Regions from separate parts of the Serratia sp. CoH_122_TC_1 genome, predicted to be linked through region 4. Evidence: predicted binding sites of a transcription regulator. Region 4 holds the regulator's gene; each other region holds the start of a gene.
The links. Region 4 encodes PurR, which represses purine synthesis genes. Its sites were predicted from a motif close to CANGCAAACGTTTGCNTG; they were not measured.

Region 1 (2,206 bases), on a different contig from region 4:
ACTGATGAGCATCATCAGCATTGCACGGAACTGATTGCGCGTTTTTACCGCCAACAGTCGATAACCCTGAGCCCGTGCCCACTGCTCTTGCTCCACGAGTAAAGCCTGCGCGACACCATAACGGCGAAACCTCGGCAATACGCCGCCCAGCCAACTGTAGAACACTTTTTCCTGCTGTTGATAACCGAGTTTGAACCCTGCGGGTTGGCCGTCGATCTCGGCGATCAGTGCGTTAGCCGAGGCAGATCCAATACGTTGCTGCAAATCAGCCAGACTGTGTAAGTTACCGAACTCAGGGATGCCTTGGTACAGGCGATGAATTTCTTCGAGGGTGGCGTGGCGGGTGGTCACTGTCATTGGCGGCCTCCGGGTAAGTGCAGGCCGCCAATGATAACACGGGTTAACTCGGTTGCAGGCTACCGTCGTTTTGACGTACAGCGATGCGCTTAAGCAGCATGTTCAACAGCACGCCGTACATTGGCAGGAAGAACAGCATGCAGATCAGCACTTTGAAGCTGTAATCCACCAGGGCAATTTCAACCCAGTTATTGGCCATAAAGGCGTCGCTGCTCTTGTAGAAAGCAATAAAGAAGAACGACAGGGTATCACTGATATTGCCGAGGAACATGGCCGCAGCGGGAGCAACCCACCAGGCGCTGCGTTGACGCAGGCGGTTGAATACGTGGACGTCAAGGATCTGACCGAGTACGTAAGCCATAAAGCTGGCGACGGCGATACGCGCAACAAACAGATTAAAGCTGCCCAACGCGGCAAAACCCTGCCACTCGCCCTGATAGGTCACCGTGGAGATCACGTACGAAATAAACAGCGCCGGCACCATCACCGAAAGAATGATACGCCGCGCCAGTGATGCGCCAAAAATACGTACTGTCAGATCGGTAGCCAGGAAAATAAACGGGAAGGTGAATGCACCCCAGGTGGTATGAAAGCCGAAAATGGACATCGGCAACTGCACCAGGTAGTTGCTGGAGGTAATGATGACAATATGGAACAGCGATAGCCAGACCAACGCGGTAAAGCGCTGCTGAGCAGTAAACGAATACATGTTGTAGCCTTTTTAATAATGGGGTGAGGGAACCCAAAAATGTCTTGTCTGTGCAACGAAATAAGCTGCGCGGGCGCATGATACGCGTTTGCGCAACCAATGCAACGGTTAGTGGGCCAAATAAGCGGCGAATAATGCAGCAGCACTGTGATTCGGCCCCAGCCTGAAAGGTCACGCCTCCAACAACCGTTCTCTGTGTTGTCAGGTGCCCACTATGGGCTGCACCCTCCGCCGTGATAACGGCAGTTGGGGGCAGTGACGGCACCACATTTCATCGGGAGACGCAGCCTCTTTAACGCAAACGTTAACGCATCTTGCGCAGAAAAACTACCGGCGTAAACTAGGCGCTAATGAGATGCGGCGAGCGTTCGCCGATCGTTTTTGAACGAGAAAAAATGCATGACTGACTTATTTTCCCAGGCTGACCAGACGCTTGATGCGCTGGGATTGCGCTGTCCAGAACCGGTAATGATGGTGCGCAAAACCGTGCGCCATATGGATAACGGTGAAACCTTGTTGATTATTGCTGACGATCCGGCGACAACCCGCGACATTCCGGGGTTCTGCCGTTTTATGGAACATACGCTGGTGGCGCAGGAAACCGATAAGGCACCGTACCGCTACCTGTTACGTAAGGGCGTCTAACCTCTGCCCGGGGAATAGATGGCGTGGCCCATTCCTGGGCCACGTGGTTACAGTGTGTTATTGCCTAGTCGCGTTTCTTCAGTAGCCGCAGCGCGTTGGCGGTGACCAGCGCGGTGGCGCCAGAGTCTGCCAGTACGGCCAGCCACAGCCCGGTCAGGCCCAGCAGCGTGGTGATCAGAAATACCCCTTTCAGTCCCAATGCAATGGTGATGTTCTGCCGGATATTGGCATGCGTGGCGCGTGAGATGCGGATCATTTCCGCCACACCCAGCAGGCGATTATGAGTCAGCGCGGCATCGGCTGTTTCCAGGGCCACATCGGTACCGCTGCCCATCGCGATGCCAATGCTGGAGGCTTTCATCGCCGGGGCATCGTTGATGCCGTCGCCGATCATCGCTGTTGGACGCAATTCGCTCAGTTCCGTCACTACCTTCACTTTATCTTCCGGCAACAATCCAGCCCGGTAATCCAGCCCAAGCTCAGAGGCAATTGCCG
Region 2 (2,206 bases), on a different contig from region 4:
AACAGGCCATGGCCGATGATCATCGCGACACAAGCGTAAGCACCACGCAGCTGCTGATGCATGGCGGCAACGGCAGTGAAGACGTTGTCGGACTCCAGCGGATAGTGTTGGAAGCGGTCCAGCTCACTGGCCAACACGTTCAGCAGAATCTCAGAGTCGGATGTGGTGTTGATATGGCGGCGACCGCTTTCGAACAACGTCTGGCGCAGTTCATGGGCATTGGTCAGATTGCCGTTATGTGCCAGCGTAATGCCGAACGGTGAGTTTACATAGAAAGGTTGAGCCTCTGAAGCACTGGAGCTGCCAGCCGTCGGGTAACGCACATGGCCAATACCCATGTTGCCCTGCAAACGCTGCATATGGCGTGCCTCAAACACATCCTTCACCAGACCGTTTGCTTTACGCAGGCGGAACCCGTTATGGGCATCAATGGTGACGATGCCTGCGGCATCCTGGCCACGGTGCTGAAGCACCGTCAGCGCATCATAAATCGACTGGTTTACCGGCATAAAACCGGCGATACCGACAATACCGCACATGTTGTCTTTTCCTCATCAGCGCTACCGCCCTGGTAAATGGGTCGGTAAGAAACTCGACGTGCTCTGCAGGTAGTCAAAGAACCACCTGATGATGTAACTGAACTGGGGAATAAGCTGCGACTGTTTCCAATCGGCACTTTGTGAAAAACCAGTAAAGGTATCCAGGAAAAACAGTATCGCCGAAACGATCAACACGCCGCGCAGTGCGCCGAAACAGACGCCCAGCACCCGGTCGGTGCCTGATAACCCGGTTTTCTCTACCAGTGAGCTAATCACATAGTTAACAATAGCTCCTACGATCAGGGTCGCAATAAACAAGATTGCAATCGCGATACCGTTTCGCACCAGTTCATCTTCAAAACGAGTGAAGTAGACCGCAAGGTAAGAGTAGAAATGGCTGGCAACAAAAAACGCACATCCCCATGTCACAAGTGACAATGCTTCGCGAACAAACCCTCGGATCAGGCTCACCAGAGCCGAAAATCCAATCACCGCTATAATGACGTAATCAATCCAGACCATGAACTATTCCAATAATGAATCGCCCCTGCCCCCTTCATCTTTCATACCGCATCTGCGTTGGCTGCCTTGATACGACATGAAATCTAACGGGTGATCCAATTCGCGGCGAATTCTAACAGAAAAAGAAAACGTTTGCGTAGGGGTTTTCCTACCACGTTACAAATAAAAAGCGGCGATAAAAAAATTCCCAACCGCCGCGCCTACATAGGCCATTTCAGCTACGAAAGGCACAGTTTATTTAATGATTATACTGGCACGCATAGGTTTAGGGGCACAGCATGCTGTGCCCCTTTCTCTTAACGTACGCCGTATGGCTTCACCTGGCCGCTCAAACCGCTGAGGGAGTTCAGCGCAGGCAATGAAGACTGCAGTTTCTGTTTCGAGGCGTCTGGACCGACGTAAATCCGAGTAATCTGCCCCTGTACCGGTGTGGATGGCACGGTGAAAGCACGATAGCCGGACAGCCTGAGCGACGCGACCACTTCGTTCACCTTGGCAGCATTCTTCAACGCCCCCAGTTGCACCACATACGCTTGCCCTGCCGGTGCTTTCTCTTCCGCCGGTTTCTGCACAGGTGCAGGTTCAGGCTTCGGTGTCGGTTCTGGCTTCGGCTCAGGTTTGGCTACCGGCTTCACTTCCACCGGTTTCGGCTGCTGCACCGGTTTTGGTTTCACTTCCACCGGCTTGGTTTCTACCGGTTTAGGTTTCGGCTGTGGCGTTGGCGTCGGCGTCGGTTGCGGACGCGTCTCGACCGGTGCCTGCGTGACCTGAGCCGGCTTCTGCGCGGCCTGCTGCGTCGCCGCCTCATTAGCCGCCTGCTGTTCAACCAATGCACCTGCGCCTTCCGGCGGTTGTGCCGGCAATGGCTGACTTACCGGTGGCACCACGTCGTTCTCTTCCACATCACCGGCCTTCGGCACCAATGGAATGGCTGCGAATTCATCCTCGTAATGTTTCTTTTTACCGTCCAACAGCCCTGGCAGGATAATCACCCCCAGCGCAACCAGAATCACGGTACCCACCAATCGGTTTTGAAATTTACTTGCCACTCACACTCCCCGCATCTCGTCTAACGCCGCCATCACGTGTGCAACGGTGTGGAACGATCCACAGACGATCACAATATCCTGTTTTTCAGCGTCCTG
Region 3 (2,206 bases), on a different contig from region 4:
AAACGCAGGTCACGGCTGGTCAACTGTGGCAGAATGACTGCGGATGCCGAAGGCCCGAACTGGCGGATCGCACCAATGGGCAGACCCAGGAAAGCGCGAACGTGCAGGGCGAACTCGGACAGATCTTGCGAAATCAAGGTCACCATGCCGGTATCATGCGGCCGTGGGGACACTTCGCTGAAAATAACCTCGTCCCCACACACAAACAGTTCTACACCGAACAGACCAAAACCCCCCAATGCTTTCACCACGTTTTCCGCAATCGCCTGCGCACGGCTCAACGCCAGATCGCTCATCTGTTGAGGTTGCCATGATTCGCGGTAATCCCCATCTTCCTGGCGATGGCCGATTGGCGCACAGAAATGCACGCCATCAATTGCACTGATGGTGAGCAGGGTGATTTCAAAGTCGAACTCCACCAGACCTTCGACAATCACTTTACCGCCCCCGGCACGGCCACCCTGTTGGGCATACTCCCAGGCTGCGTTTAGCTGTTCCGGACGGCGGATCAGGCTTTGGCCTTTGCCGGATGAACTCATGACCGGCTTGATGATGCAGGGATAGCCGATGTCATCGACAGCCTGCTGGAATGTCACTTTGTCATCAGCAAACCGATAAGGCGAGGTGGGCAGACCGAGCGTTTCTGCGGCCAAGCGGCGGATGCCTTCGCGGTTCATGGTCAGTCGCGTTGCCTCGGCGCAGGGCACCACATGGTGTCCTTGCTGTTCCAGCTCAACCAGCATGCTGGTGGCAATGGCTTCGATCTCTGGCACGATATAGTCAGGACGTTCCTGTTCAATCACGGCTTTCAGCGCGTTGCCGTCCAGCATGTTAATAACGTGGCTGCGGTGTGCCACGTGCATGGCGGGAGCATCGGCGTAGCGATCAACAGCGATCACTTCCAGTCCCAAACGCTGGCATTCGATGGCAACTTCTTTACCCAGCTCGCCGGAGCCGAGCAGCATAACGCGGGTGGCGGAGGGGCGCAGGGCGGTTCCAATAGTTAACATAGTCTCGTACCTGGATCTGTGGAGTGTAAAGCGGTCTGATAATGGGCGTGCAGTATATACGAAAACGTTTGCGTATGCAGCCGAAGGCCAACCTATTGCTGCCACCGCCGCCAAAACCCGCAAGTGGCGGCTTTTTTTATGTGTGAAATCCGTAATCCCCCCTATCTCTGTTATCATCTGCGGTTAATTCGGTGCTGCCCATGGGCGCGCCGCCATTCCATTTGCCATATAAGAGTTATCGCCGTGAGCACAGTTTCTTTTTCTTCCCTGCCGCTGCCAGCCGAACAGTTGGCCAACCTCAACGAATTGGGGTATGCCGAAATGACACCGGTGCAGGCTGCTGCATTGCCCGCCATCCTGAAAGGGCAGGACGTACGTGCCAAAGCAAAAACCGGCAGCGGTAAAACGGCGGCATTCGGCATCGGCCTGCTGGATAAAATTAACGTTGCCCAAGTGGCTGCGCAGGCGCTAATCCTGTGCCCGACACGTGAACTGGCGGACCAGGTGAGCAAAGAGCTGCGCCGTCTTGCCCGCTTCACTCAAAACATCAAAATTTTGACCCTGTGTGGTGGCCAGCCTATGGGGCCACAGCTCGACTCCCTGGTGCATGCACCGCATATTGTCGTGGGGACACCGGGGCGTATTCAGGAACACCTGCGTAAGAAAACGCTGGTGTTGGACGAACTGAAAGTGCTGGTCTTGGACGAAGCCGACCGCATGCTGGACATGGGTTTTGCCGATGACATCGACGATGTGATCAGCTATACGCCGCCGCAACGTCAGACGCTACTGTTCTCGGCAACCTATCCGAGCGGTATTGAACGCATCAGTGCCCGCGTACAGCGCAATCCGTTAAATGTGGAAGTGGACGACGGTGAAGAACAAACCACCATCGAACAACGTTTCTATGAAACCACCCGCGATCAGCGCCCAGCGGTGTTGGTGTCGGCCATTCGTCATTATCAACCGTCTTCCTGCGTGGTGTTCTGTAACACTAAACGTGATTGCCAGAGCGTATATGAAGCGCTGGAAGCGCGAGGCATAAACGTATTGGCGCTGCATGGCGATCTGGAACAGCGCGATCGCGATCAGGTTCTGGTGCGCTTTGCCAACCGTAGCTGCCGTGTACTGGTGGCGACCGACGTTGCTGCACGCGGTCTGGACATTAAAGAGCTGGAACTGGTTGTCAATTATGA
Region 4 (2,206 bases):
TTAACTGGGCATTTGTGGAGAAAAACCTGGCATAGCGTGGGATAAGGCAAACAGGCGCACGAAGCGGCGCCTGTTTTTACTTCGGGGATCAGTTCAATGCTGCAGTGAAGCTAAAAGCAATAATCACGGCCAGCGCACAGACAGTGGTGAACAGTGACATTTTCAGATCGGTATCCATTACAACTCCTTTTCAGATTGGTTTTCCCAAGGATAAAAGGCACACAATTAATGCGTCAAACCATTTTCACACAGTTGGCCAATAAAATCTTGTTATCATTTCCCGGTTTATAATACCGATTACCTCTTCCCCTTTTGCTCAATATGGGACAAAATTCGCAGTTCACAACTGTGTACCGGCAAAAATGCCCCTCCTGACCAAGCGCTGACGACTTCAACACACTAAAAACTCAGTTTTCGCTTCTTTGGAGAAGGATCTACGCAGGCAAACGATTAACATCACACTTACATACTGCAACATGTGAGTTCAGGAGTCATTCTTTACATGGCAACGATTAAAGATGTGGCCAAACGCGCTGGCGTTTCCACCACCACCGTTTCGCACGTCATCAATAAGACTCGTTTCGTCGCCGAAGAGACTAAAGCGGCCGTGAGTGCCGCAATTAAAGAGCTGCATTATTCACCCAGCGCAGTGGCGCGCAGTCTGAAGGTCAATCACACCAAATCGATTGGCCTGCTGGCAACCTCCAGTGAAGCGCCCTACTTTGCTGAAGTGATCGAAGCGGTAGAAAACAGCTGCTACAGCAAAGGCTATACGCTGATACTGTGTAACTCGCACAACAATTTGGACAAACAGCGTGCCTATCTGGCAATGCTGGCGCAAAAGCGCGTCGATGGCTTGTTGGTGATGTGTTCAGAATATCCGGACCAATTGCTTGGCATGTTGGAAGATTACCGCAACATCCCAATGGTTGTCATGGACTGGGGCGCCGCACGCGGTGATTTTACTGATACCATCATTGATAACGCGTTCGAAGGTGGCTATCTGGCTGGGCGCTATCTGATCGAACGCGGACACCGCGATATCGGCGCCATTCCCGGCCAACTGTCACGTAATACAGGGGGCGGGCGCCATCAGGGCTTCTTAAAAGCGATGGAGGAAGCCCATATCGACGTGCGCGACGAGTGGATCGTGCAGGGTGACTTTGAGCCAGAATCCGGCTACAAGGCCATGCACCAGATACTGTCGCAGAAACAGCGTCCGACAGCGGTATTCTGTGGTGGCGATATCATGGCAATGGGGGCTATCTGCGCCGCCGATGAGCTTGGGCTACGCGTGCCTCAAGACATCTCGGTCATTGGCTACGATAACGTGCGCAATGCGCGCTATTTCACCCCGGCGCTGACCACTATTCATCAGCCCAAAGAGCGTTTGGGTGAGATGGCATTCACCATGTTGTTGGATCGCATCATCAGCAAGCGTGAAGAATCACAGGTGATTGAGGTGCATCCCAAGTTGGTTGAGCGCCGTTCGGTTGCTGACGGCCCGTTCATCGATTACCGCCGCTAGTCATTCGCGCCGGAAGCCACTGCGGTTTCCGGCGTCACTTCGCTTAACCATTCCTGATTCAACGTTTCACTGTCCCCTAAATAGTCCAACAGCCAGGCCATCGCCGGAGAAGGCGTATTTTGCTGCCACGTCAGGCAACAAGGGCTGGCTGGGAACGGCTCCTGCAACTGTAACGCCACTAACTCGCCACGTTGTACTAACGGCAAGACCTGATGCGCAGGCATCATCCCGACACACAATCCGGCGCACAGGCAATCCACCGCCGACGACCAGTCCGGCACCACCAAGCGCCGCTGGTTATCCAACGTCCAGGTGACCCGCTTGGGGAGATTGCGTGAGGTATCCTCCAGGCAGAGCGATGGGAAAGGCCGTAGCTGATCATCGTTTAACAACCCATCCTGAGCCGCCAGTGGATGTTGCGGGCTGGCCACACACAACCAACGCATATCGCCCATATCGCGAAAGGCAAACCCACCGCCAACCGGCACGGCCCGTGTCGCACCTATCGCCATATCAGCACGCCCATCCACCAACGCATCCCAGACGCCATTGAACACTTCTGGCTGAACCAATAATTCAACGTCAGGGAAATGCCGATAAAAGTCCAACACCAACTGACGGCAACGTTGAGGCTTGACGATAATATCTACGGCAATTTTCAACTGGCCACGCCAGCCG

Region 1: a site for PurR is predicted at 1,361-1,378, ahead of tusA (sulfurtransferase TusA). Genes of this name have one in related genera too.
Region 2: a site for PurR is predicted at 1,183-1,200, ahead of cvpA (colicin V production protein). Genes of this name have one in related genera too.
Region 3: a site for PurR is predicted at 1,068-1,085, ahead of purT (formate-dependent phosphoribosylglycinamide formyltransferase). Genes of this name have one in related genera too.

What each region holds. Positions count from the first base shown of each region.
Region 1 is NZ_JBXWLA010000006.1:234,077-236,282, forward strand. Features, by position in the region: gene AC2FC2_RS10035 (GNAT family N-acetyltransferase) at 1-357, opposite strand, end outside; gene AC2FC2_RS10040 (7-cyano-7-deazaguanine/7-aminomethyl-7-deazaguanine transporter) at 401-1,066, opposite strand; gene tusA (sulfurtransferase TusA) at 1,466-1,711, shown strand; gene AC2FC2_RS10050 (zinc/cadmium/mercury/lead-transporting ATPase) at 1,776-2,206, opposite strand, start outside.
Region 2 is NZ_JBXWLA010000011.1:94,620-96,825, reverse strand. Features, by position in the region: gene purF (amidophosphoribosyltransferase) at 1-539, opposite strand, end outside; gene cvpA (colicin V production protein) at 561-1,061, opposite strand; gene dedD (cell division protein DedD) at 1,358-2,110, opposite strand; gene folC (bifunctional tetrahydrofolate synthase/dihydrofolate synthase) at 2,111-2,206, opposite strand, start outside.
Region 3 is NZ_JBXWLA010000020.1:31,800-34,005, reverse strand. Features, by position in the region: gene purT (formate-dependent phosphoribosylglycinamide formyltransferase) at 1-1,010, opposite strand, end outside; gene dbpA (ATP-dependent RNA helicase DbpA) at 1,254-2,206, shown strand, end outside.
Region 4 is NZ_JBXWLA010000003.1:273,548-275,753, forward strand. Features, by position in the region: gene sodB (superoxide dismutase [Fe]) at 1-35, shown strand, start outside; gene cydH (cytochrome bd-I oxidase subunit CydH) at 89-178, opposite strand; gene purR (HTH-type transcriptional repressor PurR) at 503-1,528, shown strand; gene punR (DNA-binding transcriptional activator PunR) at 1,525-2,206, opposite strand, start outside.